2 linked regions of the Magnetococcus sp. PR-3 genome follow. The protein of the gene in region 1 interacts with the protein of each later gene in a pairwise test. Links are inferred from orthologs where the notes say so. Each region holds a gene or a part of one and is shown on either strand. Other genes may lie near its edges.

The links.
Region 2: the proteins of typA (region 1) and rlmKL interact in binary tests that used the Escherichia coli proteins (3 or more experiments, as listed by UniProt). The link is inferred for Magnetococcus sp. PR-3 from one-to-one orthologs.

The regions. Positions count from the first base shown.
Region 1 is NZ_JBAHUQ010000020.1:76,786-84,195, reverse strand. The notes cover bases 2,184-5,115. They hold typA (translational GTPase TypA), read left to right. Parts: upstream 2,184-2,699; coding sequence 2,700-4,532; downstream 4,533-5,115. Other genes in these bases: V5T57_RS12595 (PstS family phosphate ABC transporter substrate-binding protein), read left to right, coding at 4,920-5,115; V5T57_RS12605 (glycosyltransferase family 4 protein), read left to right, coding at 2,184-2,586. In the rest of the region: V5T57_RS12615 (dipeptidase), read right to left, coding at 1-355; V5T57_RS12610 (SixA phosphatase family protein), read right to left, coding at 356-889; more of V5T57_RS12605, read left to right, coding at 1,474-2,183; more of V5T57_RS12595, read left to right, coding at 5,116-5,951; V5T57_RS12590 (rhodanese-like domain-containing protein), read right to left, coding at 6,574-7,248. UniProt on the Escherichia coli protein: A 50S ribosomal subunit assembly protein with GTPase and nucleotide-independent chaperone activity, required for 50S subunit assembly at low temperatures, may also play a role in translation.
Region 2 is NZ_JBAHUQ010000014.1:142,350-148,393, reverse strand. Bases 398-3,345 are described here. They hold rlmKL (bifunctional 23S rRNA (guanine(2069)-N(7))-methyltransferase RlmK/23S rRNA (guanine(2445)-N(2))-methyltransferase RlmL), read right to left. Parts: upstream 2,985-3,345; coding sequence 810-2,984; downstream 398-809. Other genes in these bases: V5T57_RS10115 (universal stress protein), read right to left, coding at 3,054-3,345; V5T57_RS10125 (exopolyphosphatase), read right to left, coding at 398-591. Outside these bases: more of V5T57_RS10125, read right to left, coding at 1-397; more of V5T57_RS10115, read right to left, coding at 3,346-4,016; V5T57_RS10110 (SLC13 family permease), read right to left, coding at 4,033-5,430; V5T57_RS10105 (DUF2312 domain-containing protein), read right to left, coding at 5,520-5,801; V5T57_RS10100 (DUF423 domain-containing protein), read left to right, coding at 6,005-6,044. UniProt on the Escherichia coli protein: Specifically methylates the guanine in position 2445 (m2G2445) and the guanine in position 2069 (m7G2069) of 23S rRNA. Methylation occurs before assembly of 23S rRNA into 50S subunits.

The sequences.
Region 1 (7,410 bases):
GGGCAAAGAGCCGCTGATCCCGAATTTCAGGGTCAAAAGGAGGTGTGGTCCATAGCTCAACTGGTGTTTCTGGCTGAACATCATAGTGACCATAGATCAGAACAGTGGGGAGGCTCTCATCAACCATACGCCGCCCAACCACGTAAGGGGGCGCACCAGGAATGCTTAAAAGCTCAACCTCAGACAAGCCCGCCCAACGCAACTGGTCTGCCGTATAGGCCGCACAGCGCTGTAGATGTTCAGCATAGCTTGGATCAGCAGAGACGGAGGGGATCTTAAGATAGTCGATCAGACGTGAAAGATGCTCCTGACGGAGCTTTTCATCCGGAAAGGGGGGGACAGAAAAGGACTCCACTCACTTTTTCTCTTTCTTATCCTTAAGCTCTTTAGGGCTCATGATCTGTTTAAGCTTGGCACAACCCGCACTGATCTCTTCCCACCGCTCTGGCATCTCTAACTGTACGACTGTTGCCGTTTTAATGAGGCCAAAGCCAAACATGCCACTCTGTTTATTGGGACCGACCAGATAGGAGAGCAGCAGTTCCAAGCCCGGGTTATGTCCCACCAGCATGACACGCTTACTGCCTTTACCAACCTCACTGAGAACTTCAATCAGATCTTCTAGGGATGCACCGTAGACACGATCATCCCAAACAAGCTGTTTCTTTTTTATGCCCAGCTCTTTGGCAACCGCCACCATCGTCTGTTTGGCACGCTCAGCCGGAGAGCATATAACCAGATCTGGTGTCATGCCCTGTTTCTCGACCCAACGCCCCATACGTGGCGCATCTCGACGGCCACGTTTAGCCAACGGACGTTCAAAGTCCGTCGGTGCATCCGTATCCCAAGCAGATTTTGCATGTCGGAGTATGATTAACTGGCGACCCATTCCAACTCTCAATCAACATCTAAATGTTGAAACAATACCCGTCTTAAAGAATGTGACCCTCATAAGGTAAGAAGGCTCAACAGACCTTGGCTATGAAAGCCCCGGGTAATTATTAACCCTAATCAAGCATAAAACGCTGCATCATAACATGAAAAACAGCCACAAGACACCAAGCTTTTCATCACAGCATCGGAAAAAAGTCATGCAACTGTTACATACAGCTGCCTCAATTTTTCCGCTACATTTATTTAAAGCAGGAACAATGTACCACGTATAGTCAGACAAAAGTATCTTCAAAAGTCTCCGCAATTTCAGGAACAATAAGCATCCATCCTACGCATCACTTTTTTGATAGATAAAGGAGAGCCAGGTGAGATGAAACAACACGAGAACACACCCCCTACCCCAGCCTATTTTCACAATAAAACGGCTTCAATCTTTTAAAGATTATGGCTTGCACTTTTTTTATGCAACTAAACATAACCACACACTTTTCACACCCTATGATGTTGTGGCATATAGCCCCTACAGATCTTTAAGAGTATGCTAAGACACCTTTTTATACCTGACTGAAGGATTTCATCATGCGTGTGGCCATTATACGACAGCGATATACCGACTTCGGTGGTGCTGAGCGTTTCCTGGGACGCGCAGTAGATGCCCTAGCACAGCGCGGAGTGCATATCACCATGCTGGCTCGTGACTGGCCAGAACATGCGAATCGCCACCTGATCAACCCCAAATATATAACCCGAACCGGGCGGGATCGTGGATTTGCACAGGCTGTCTGCAACCATTTAAAGAATGAGAAATACGACCTGGTGCAATCGCATGAGCGCATACCTTGTTGTGATCTTTACCGCGCAGGAGATGGTGTACATAGAGAGTGGTTAAAACAGCGAAAACGCTTTATGGGCTGGAAAGCAGCTTGGGCAGACCGTATGCCCTATCATCGTTATATCTTAGATGCTGAATCTCGACTCTTTAATAGCCAACAGCTTAAAGCCGTTGTCTGTAACTCCGCCATGGTAAAGCAGGAGTTGATGGATCACTTTGACATGCCATCCCATAAACTCCATGTCATCTATTCAGGTATTGACAGTGACCGCTTTCATCCAGACCTAAAAGAACACCGTCACTCCGTACGAGAGCAGTGGAAAATTCCTCAGGATGTACCTCTTTTTCTTTTTGTTGGATCGGGTTTTGAGCGCAAAGGGGTTGGCCCCCTTCTCCAAGCCTTAGCTCAAATGCCGAAGCAGGCCTACTTACTTATTGTTGGTAAAGATAAAAAAAGGTCTGCTTATCAAACACTGGCTAAAAAACTTGGCCTATCTGCCAGAGTACGCTTTTGCGGCCCACAAAAAGATGTTCGCCCTTTTTATGGTGCTGCGGATGGTGTTGCACTGCCCACTTTATACGATCCCTTCCCCAACGTTGCCTTAGAAGCCATGGCGTGTGGATTACCCCTGCTCAGCTCCACCAAAAGTGGTGCTATGGATCTGATCGAGTCCGGTCACAATGGCTGGCTCTGTGATGCCCTGGACATAGAAACCATGGCACAGCATTTACTCAGTATGTGTGATACCACCCGCAACACCAACGTGGGCAAGGCAGCCCGTGCCACAGTCGAACCGTTAAGCCTGGATGCCATGGCAACCCAAATGGAAGATCTTTATACACACCTACTCAATCCATAAGGGTTTGGCACAATAAACAGACCCTCAAGCGCTTTCTCTTTGACCAATGGCTTAAATCAGAGTACAAGAGTGGGTTTTTCGCCATAACGCTATCTGCAGCGGAGCCCCATCCCATGTCCCAGGACGTCTACCCCATCGAAAAACTGCGCAACATTGCCATCATCGCCCACGTGGACCATGGCAAAACCACCCTGGTGGACAAACTGCTGCAGCAATCTGGAACCCTTCAACAGCGCGGTGAAGCCACTGATCGGGTCATGGACTCTAATGACCTTGAAAAAGAGCGTGGCATTACCATCTTGGCCAAGAATACGGCCATCTACTGGAACGGTTACCGTATTAACATTGTGGATACCCCTGGACACGCCGACTTTGGCGGTGAGGTTGAGCGGGTACTCTCCATGGTAGACTGTGTTCTACTGCTGGTAGATGCGGTGGAAGGCCCCATGCCCCAAACCCGCTTTGTGACCCAAAAGGCTTTTGCTCAAGGGTTGAAGCCCATTGTGGTTGTCAACAAGATTGACCGTGATGGCGCCCGTCCTGATTGGGTTCAAGATCAAACCTTTGATCTGTTTGATAAGCTGGAAGCAACCGACGAGCAGTTGGATTTTCCCATTATCTACACCTCTGCTTTGCGCGGCTTTGCCACAGAAGATCCCACAGAAGAGACCGACAACATGGATGCGCTGTTCCAAGCCATCGTTGATAATGTCTCTCCTCCAGACGTTGATCCTGATGGCCCCTTCCGTATGCAGGTCACAGCCCTCGATTATAACAGCTATGTGGGCATTATCGGCATTGGCCGTATTGAACGCGGAACCATTAAAACCAACAGCCCCGTAACCCTGATCGATGGCGACGGCAGCCAACGTAATGGGCGCATGCTGCAACTATTTGGCTTTCTTGGGCTGGATAAGGTTGAGGTCCCTGAAGCTAAAGCCGGGGATATTATCGCCTTTACCGGTATCGAGAAATTGCGCATTTCTGAAACGATTTGCCATCCCGACTCCTTGGAACCTTTACCTCAGCTGTCGGTTGATGAACCAACCGTAAGTATGACCTTCCAGGTGAATGACTCCCCCTTAGCCGGTCGTGAAGGTAAATTTGTAACCAGCCGTCAGCTACGTGACCGTCTGCTTCGTGAGCTGGAGACCAATGTTGCTCTGCGTGTTGAAGAGCTGGATGACCCAGACAAATTCAGGGTCGCCGGGCGTGGTGAGCTGCACCTGGGTATTCTGATCGAAAATATGCGTCGTGAAGGCTTTGAACTGGGGGTTTCCCGCCCAGAGGTCATCGTCAAAGAGATTGATGGTGAGAGAAAAGAGCCTTACGAGCAGCTGACCGTGGATATCGATGAAGATAGCCAGGGTAAAGTGATGGAAGCCCTGGGTGAACGCAAGGGTGACTTGGTCAACATGGTCCCAGACGGCCGTGGCCGGGTACGAATTGATTATATGATACCTGCCCGTGGTTTAATTGGCTTCCTCACTGAGTTCCGTACCATGACCTCAGGTAATGGTTTAATGTACCACGTGTTTGACCATTTTGGCCCTTATGTGACAGAGTCCATTGGTCAGCGCTCACGTGGCGTGTTGATTGCCAAAGATTTGGGAGAAACGGTCGCCTTTGCACTCTTTAACCTGCAAGAGCGTGGACGCTTGTTCACGGGTCCTGGTGAAAAAGTGTATGAAGGCATGATCATCGGCATAAACAGCCGTGCTCAAGATCTAGTCGTCAACCCTATGAAAGCCAAACAATTAACCAACATCCGCGCGGCTGGTAGTGATGAAAACATCAACCTGACACCAGCGATCAAGTTTACCTTGGAAGAAGCGCTGGAGTTTATTGATGATGATGAGCTGGTTGAAGTAACCCCTAAGACCATTCGCCTACGTAAGCGTTTTCTGTTGGAGCATGAGCGTAAAAGAGCCGCAAAAAAGGTCTAATCCAACAGCGAAGATCAAGCAGCACCAAAAAGAGCAGCCCAATGGGCTGCTCTTTTTTTGTCTGTTCAACAAGAATTTCTCTCGAATAACAGGCCAATTCATCCTGGTAAAAAAGCGGTGCTCTCCACCTTATTGGATGTCAACTTATCCGCATGCCAATAACAGACACAGAGCGTTCTTGTATTTAATACCCGATATTCATTCAATTTTCATTTACAAGAAGAGCACTTCTTATTCACACACTGTCCCACCTTACTTAACCAAAACGTTACAATGATTATGCTACGATATCACACGCTTACCCTATGTTCAGCAGCAGTTGTAGCCGTGGCTGCAATAGCACGTTAAAATCGTCATTACGTCCTTTTTCGAACTAGGGAGTTCTACATGAAAAAGCTGTTTGTTGCCGCTGCTATGGTTAGTATGGCCATGGCTGCTACTCAAGCTGAAGCCCGTGACCAGATCCGTATCGTCGGCTCTTCCACGGTTTTTCCTTTTGCAACCACTGTGGCGGAACAGTTTGGTCGTTCCACCGCCTTTAAAACCCCTGTGATTGAATCAACAGGTTCTGGTGGGGGCCTTAAACTGTTCTGTTCTGGTTTGGGTTTTGACCATCCTGACATTACCAACGCTTCTCGTCGGATCAAAAAGTCTGAAATCGAGCGTTGCGCCAAAAACGATATCAAAGAGATCATCGAAGTTAAAATTGGCTATGATGGGATTGTGCTTTCCAATGCCAAAACCTCTCCTTTGATGAACGTGACCCTGCGTGATATTTTTCTGGCCCTGGCTAAAATGGTACCAGATGCCAGTGGAAATCTTATAGCTAACCCCTATAAGACCTGGAAAGAGGTCAACAACACGCTACCCAACACCCCGATTGTCGTGTTTGGCCCTCCCCCAACCTCTGGTACACGTGATGCATTTGCCGAGTTGGCAATGGAAGGTGGCTGTAAGACTTTTCCAAGCATCAAAGCTATGAAGAAGAAGAATAAAAAGAAGTACAAAGCTTTGTGTCACGGCGTTCGTGAAGATGGTGCCTATGTAGAGGCTGGTGAGAACGATAACCTGATCGTTCAAAAGCTGTCAGCCAACCCCATGGCACTGGGCATCTTTGGCTATAGCTTCCTTGAGCAAAACTCCGATAAGGTGCAGGGAAGTTTCATTAAAAACACCCCGCCTACTTTTGAAAATATTGCCGATGGCAAATACCCTGTTTCCCGCTCTCTCTTCTTCTACGTCAAAAAGAAGCATGTGGGGCTGGTTCCAGGTATTCAGGAGTACTTAAAAGCGTTCTCCAGTGAACAAGCCTGGGGAGATGAAGGCTACCTCGCTGACAAAGGCCTTATCCCTATGCCAGCAGCTGAGCGTAAAAAGTTCATGATGGATGCTAAAAATTTGAACCCCTTAAAGATGTAAGTTCAGAGGGTGTTCGGAATGAATAAAAAGGGTGGCCATGCAAGGCCACCCTTTTTTTGTAACCTTATGGCGCCCAAACAGCATGAGCATTTTCAGACCACAGCCTAGCCGTCAGTCTTATTCCATACCACACTTAAAGAGATTTGATAAATACAGCTAACCACATAATCTATATTAATTTTATGATTCAAGCCCACCAGGGCAAGTGCACAGATATGGTACGACAAACCGGATACACATACTTAGTACGCTCCTACAAAAAACGCTTTATTACGAAAACAAAAAAGCAGGGGCCCTTTTCAAACGGCAAAGCTGGAACGATCTAGCCAATCGATATTCATCACGAAGCGCCCTCTGTTGCGACCCTATTCAAACGGACCAACGACCGACCTATTGATCTCCCCCCCCCTCAACACCACACCTTGCCCTGATGCGATGCCCCCTACCGTTTGATCCATGCAACCCAACAATGACACGTTAAACCTTACCCGACTAAGGAGAGCTGCACAGACGATATCGATGTAGAATCAGCCAACCTAAGAACCATATAAAGCCAAGGGGCCATAAAAAAAGGCTTCCTCAGAAAGGAAGCCTTTTTAAAACCTAAACCACGGATGAAGCCTTACTCATCAGCAGGAGCAACCACGGTCAAACCAAACATTTTCCACATCTGCATACCACCACGATAATAGATCAGCTTCTCTTTGGGGTAGCCCACTTCGAGTAGACCTCTAATGGCGGTTGGGGACTGGCCACACCAGGGGCCATTGCACCACAGAACAAGATATTTAGCGTTGGCAAAGTTGCCATCCTCAACCCCAAACTCAGCTAAAGCTTCTTCAATAGCAACTTCATCCGCGCCCAGTTGAGGACTAACATCGGTGTAAGGGATGTTGATGGAGCCAGGAATGGTTCCTTTAGCGTGCCAGTCTGGGGTACGTGCATCAACCAATAAACCGGTTCCATCTGCAACGTATGAGGTCATAAATTCGATCACCTCAACCTCACCAATGGTACGCACACCATCCGCAACATCCATAGGCATTGCACAGAAAGGAGGGCACTTCCGTGAGGTCTTCGCAAAGCCTGCATCAATAACTGCAGCCTGATCCTGATTACGCAAGACTTTAACCATACCAGCACCGTGTTTAACCTCCACAGAGCCGATTGATCGGGTAATGTTAACCTCTAGACCCGTATCCGGTGCAGGACCGCCCCCCTCTCCTTCTGCCATGGCATTCATGGACATCATGGCCATACCCATACCTGCAATCAGTGCTGTCAGCTTTTTCAACATCTGCATCTCCTCATCGACACCCAGATAGGACCTGAGCTTCAGCTCAGATCTATATTATCCGCACACACAGGACTTTCCCCCATCCAGTGATGTGCGGTCCTTTACGGTTAAGAATAAAATTGAAAGCTGCAAAAACCATCATACTGTACGATGAATACATGC
Region 2 (6,044 bases), on another replicon or contig:
TTCATGCTCAAAGTAAAGATCCACACGCTCCTTCACATCGGTTACTTCCAGGATATCCTCAATGGTATGATCCCGGCAGTAGTCGATCAGATGCATCATCAACTGATAGTTGGAGATACGGAACGTACGGAAACGACCCAAGCCTGTACGGGCATCCATAAGGAAGTTCAGCAGATCCCAACCCGTAGGGTTAAGAACTTCATCTTCTGTGAACATGGCGGCATCGCCTTTGTCCACAGCCGTCATCAGTTCATGAGAGATCCGTGGTAATTTTTCAGCGCCACCAAAGTATTTATAGACAACCCGTGCCGCCGAAGGAGCATGGGGGTCGATAATATGGTCATCGGGAGCAGCATCGCCTCGACGGATCAATTCCGAAGCATGGTGATCGAACGCTAAATGCACACCTTCCACATAGGGAAGGTTGGTGGTGATATCCCGCCCAGTGATCTCGATTTTGCCATCCTGCATGTCTTTGGGGTGGACAAATTTGATCTCATCGATCATGTCCAGTTCTTTAAGAACAACCGCACACACCAGGCCATCAAAATCGCTCCGGGTAACCAGACGGAACTTTTGAGTATCAGACACCGGAACCTCCTCCGTAACCAATCCAGGGCAATTCGTGGATTCTTGCCTGTTATTTTCCCACAAAACATTTGGAGAATTGAGGAAAAGAAAACGTTTAACTCGAAAGATACCCAATCGGGAAGGGTTTGGAAACCGTTTTCACGCAGATTGGTACACTTTCGCAACTATCAGTCCATTTTAGACCGTTTTTACGACCCTTTTATGATCGCACACAAAAACTATCTGCAAGTGATACGCCAGCAGCGATGAATGGGAGGATCTCTTTGAAAATCAGGATCAAGAGTCTGTCGGGTAATATCTTCCAAAACCAGCCCCTGTGCCTCAAGCACCTCTTTTTCTAATTTAAACTTCCTTCGGTTTGTCGAAAAATAAAGAACACCTTCCGGGTTTAGTAAACGAGCTGTAGCCCCAATCAAGTCAACCTGATCACGCTGGATGTCAAAACTCTCACGCATACTTTTGGAATTGGAGAATGTCGGGGGATCCAAAAAGATGAGATCAAACGTTTGATCGGTCTCTTTAATCCAGGTCATACAGTCAGCTTTGATAAACCGGTATTGGTGCTCCCCTTTAAAACCATTTAAATCCAGATTACGCTGCCCCCACTCCAAATAGGTATTGGAGAGATCCACACTTGTTGTCGTTAGCGCCCCACCTGCAGCGGCATGTACCGTGGCCGTGCCCGTATAACAAAACAGGTTCAAAAACCGTTTCTCAGCCGCCTCTTCAGCGATACGACGCCTTAACGGAGCATGATCTGGAAACAGGCCGGTATCCAGATAGTCCGTCAAGTTGACTTCAAAATTCAAACCACGCTCATGTACCAGAACTTTTTGACCACGCGTGGCCATTTTATCATACTGGTTATAGCCTTTTTGCCGTTTACGCTGCTTAACAACCACCCGCTCTGGTGGCACACCCAACACATCTGGGATCACTGAGCAGGCATCCTGCAAGCGCCGGTGGGCATCCGCATCCGCAATGGTACTTGGGGCCTGATACTCTTGTACGACAATCCAATCTTCATAGCGATCCACCGCCAATGAATACTCAGGCATATCGGCATCATAAAGACGGTAGCAGTGCACGTCCTCTTTTTTCACCCATTTTCTCAGCCGTTTTTGGTTCTTTTTCAGACGATTGGCAAACATTTGTGCGTTTTCAGGAGAGACCACCCCCTGGCGCATATCTACCTCTGGTTTTTTCTTACCTTTGCTGGGAGCTGACTCTGGTGCTTGACCATTAAGAATATAGGCACAGGGAATAGGACCATTATTCAGGTCCATACGCTGCCCTTGCTCAGGAAGACCCATAGCACTTTGCCAAAGCACATCTCCCATCAGTACACCGCTGCGCCACCCCAACAAGGGCCCATTAAGCAGCATACCAAGTTTTGCAAACAGTGCCTTAAGTTCAACAACCTCCCCCAAACGTTCACCATAGGGGGGGTTGGTTACCAAGACCCCTGGCTGCTCGGACCAATCTGAACCTTTTTGCCAAGCGGCAACATCACGATGATGATAACGGATAAAGCTCTCCAACTCGGCCTCTTCCGTATTACCTTCAGCCACACGCACCATATAAGGGTCATGATCGCCAGCTTCAATGATGGGCATGTGATCCACTGCCGCTTGCTGGCGTTCAATGGACTCCTCCCCCAAACGTTGCCAGATATCTGCAATACCTTCCGCCCCACGCCAACGGCGAAAACCAAAATATCGACGCAATGAGCCTGGCGCAACATCCCCGGCCATCATGGCGGCTTCAATGGGCAAAGTACCAGAGCCACACATGGGATCAACAAAGGTCGCCCCCTCGCGGGCCAGCTCCGGCCAACCGGCATAATAAAGCAGGGCCGCAGCAAGGTTCTCTTTAAGGGGAGCATCACCAGCTCTTAAACGATACCCCCGGCGGTGCAAACCTTCTCCTGAGAGATCAATACCCACCCGCCCCTCAGTACCACGGATCCCCAAATTAATGCGCAGATCAGGTCGGGCAGGATCCACACTGGGCCTGCTCCCTTTTTTATCGCGAATACGATCCACCACCGCATCTTTAAGCTTTTGCCCACCAAAATTGGTATGACGAATGGTGTTATTGGTACCAATACAATCCACAGCCAAGGTACCTTCAGGGGCCAGATGCTCTTCCCATGGGATGGCATAGATGGATTGGTAGAGCGCATCGGGGCTCGAAACATCAATCTTTTTTAACGATAGAATGATACGAGTCGCCACACGGGACCATAGACAGGCCCGCAAGCCCATCTCGACATCCCCTTCAAACCCGACACCGGCTGATGCAGGACGTACAGACTTCGCGCCCATCTGCTTTAACTCAGCAGCCAGCGCAGGCTCTAACCCCCGTGCCGTGGTGGCAAAATAACGATACATAGGTACCCCGAAAAAAAACGCGCAGGAACTCCTGCGCGTATGTTCACAATGATCGATTCACTCGGTGCTTCATCGCACCACCATGACCGAACCTTTGCCGTGTTGTAGCACACTGACCGCCACACCACCTACAAAGAAGCGTTTTAATGCACCGGTAGCTGTGGCAGACAGTACCGCCAGAGAATACCCTTCACTCTGAGCCACAATCTCATAGGCAGGGTCCCCTACCCGTGTAATGACCTCTTTGGGTTCAATCCCCAACTCCGTGAGCGCCCCAATGGCTTTGTTCAGACCTTCCTCTGCTTCACTGCGCCCCTCCTCATCGGCTGAAACAGCCAACAGTGAGACCGGACATTGGCAACGGTGGGCCAACATTGCATCATTACGCACCATATCAATGGAACGGGGAGATCCATTGGTACAGATCAGATGGCCATGCCCCTCCTCTAAGCCCCGCGCCAGGATAACCGAGCACTTGGCATGAATAGCCACCTTCATTGCCACAGGTGTAGGGCCGAGGACCTTTTCAACCGCACCACGTGGACCTGAAGCCCCCATGATTATGAGGTTATATTCCCCTGCCTCCTGCTCATCTAAAATCCCCACTTCAATACTGCTGGCAACTTTGAGACGCAGGGTAATGGTTTTTCCACTTTCATGAAGAAAGGTCAGGGTGTTATCCCCAGCAGGATCACCATGGGCCTCCTGACTGGTTTGACTGGCCTCCCAATCATCAGACATCTCCCCCATATCCATGAGGATTTGATGCCCTTTTTTCAACCAACGCATACCGGGCAGGTCCTGCCCCCAATCCAAAATATTCTCACGGGCAACACGAACCTGCAAACCCCCTGTGCGCAGCCCCTGATCGATAGGCCGAACATAGAGTAAGGTGATATCACTATCCACCCCATGGCCCAGTTTAGCCGCATAACGCAGACCGCGGTAGGCATCCTCAGATCCATCGATGCAAACCAGAATGCGGAAGCGTTCGTCAGCGCCCATCTCTTCGATGTTCAAACTTTGAGTCATGGTCTTCTCCTATGGCTCAAACGCCGATGAGCGGCCAGTAAATCGCCGCAAAAACAAGCATTAAAATGGTGGACATCACCGCCATCCGCCACCCCACATTGAGGAAGTCGGAGGTTTTCAAATAACCCGATGCATAAACAATGGTACAAGCCGGCGTTCCCACGACGGTCAAGTAAGCAAACGCAGATGAAATAGAGGTAATAAAACCAATGACAATGGGGCTTTCCCCAGCGGCATTGGCCAAATTAAGAACAATGGGACCCAAAACCGCCACCGCAGCACCGTTTGACATGGTATTGGTTACGCCAGTAGTTAAGGCAGAAACCGCCAACCACAACCCCATACCTTCATCCGCCCCCAGTGGGGTCAGCAGGTTTAGGAAGCTGGTTGCCACCCACTCGGCTGCCCCAGTATCTTTCATCTGAACACCCAGTGAGATGGCAGCGGCGTAGAGCAACACCACCCCCCAGTTCACACCATTATTCAGATCTTCCCACTTGACCAACCCCCCAACCAGAAAGGCCGCAGCACCCAAGATGGCGATGGTACCCATACCCACCCCTTCTGAGAGCCCAACCCAACCATAAAGAATAAGGAAAAACATAATGATGGAGGCGTAATGTTTCGCTTTTAAAGGTCCTTCAGCTTCAACTTGTGCCCTCAGTTTAGCCACTGCAGGGGCCAGATCTGAATGCTCAGGGCGGAAGGTAAAGAGCAAAATCATGGTTACAAAAGGTAACTGTAACAAAAACATGGGATAGGCGTAGATCATCCATGTCACATAATCAATGATCACCCCTTCAAAATCAGCCCAATAACCGATCATAATGGCGTTTCGTGCCCCACCGGATGGGGTACCAATACCAGCCACCGAGCAACCATAAGCGATCGAGAAGAGCAACACCGCTGCCAGATTACGCACCTTGGTCGGATCATCAGAGGTAAGCGTAATAAGGGTGATACCCACGGGCAACATCATGGCCGCCACAGTGTGCTCACCAATAAAGGAGGCCAAAAGACCAGACATCACGGAAATACCAAAGGCGATACGTGAAGTCTTGGTACCTGTAAAGCGGATGATAAATAGCGCAATGCGCTTATCCAACTTCTGTTTGACCACCGCAACAGCGAGCATTAGAGAGCCCATGATAAAGAGCACAGAATCACTCATCAGACTACGGGCAACATGGGAGGAGTTAATGCCCATCAGCAATACCTGCCCGATAACAATCAACAGGGCCACGGTAGGCAGGGGAACAGGTTCGGTCACAAAGAGAATGGTGGCCACCACGGTCATGGTTAAGACCACTCGCCCCTCTTCAGTCAACCCGTCGGGTAGGGGCATTAAAGTCAACATTAATGCGCCAACCAGCATGGCGATAAAGAACCATCTTTTCTCACGCAAATAGGCCACGGTGTAACACCTTGATCAAGTAGAGGAGAAAACAGGCCATATCCGTGGCCCAACCATCTTGGGTGATCCGTCACTCAGAAAAATGAGCCTTAGCGCATACCCAGAGCTTGAAGATAGAGGTGTAACAACGCCTCTTGCTCATCCAGTTCATGGGTATCCATTTTACGGATCTTGATCACTTGACGCATCACTTTGGGGTCATAGCCCAGGCTCTTAGACTCCTGGTAAATATCCCGAATGGCTTCAGCGATCCCTTTTTTCTCCTCCTCCAACCGCTCAATACGTTCGATCAGCTGTTGAAAGTGGCCTGCTTCGATGGGCAGGTTATCTTCTTCTTCATTGGATGCATTTTCTGGTGAATCGTTCAACATGGCCTCCATTCAAGCGCCACCATCAGCAGTGGCAATACCATCCATTCAGGCCAAACAGACCTGGAATGGATAGAATATATCCGAACTGCTCAAACAAAGCCAGAATCTGACACGGCTTGTTGAATCCAACCCCTTTGACTACACTCTTTAACCGAATGTTTGCTGCACTTTTTTGAATACAATCCAGATTAGGATTAAATGGTATGCCCCCTACCCGCACTTTTATAGCACTCGGAGCACTCT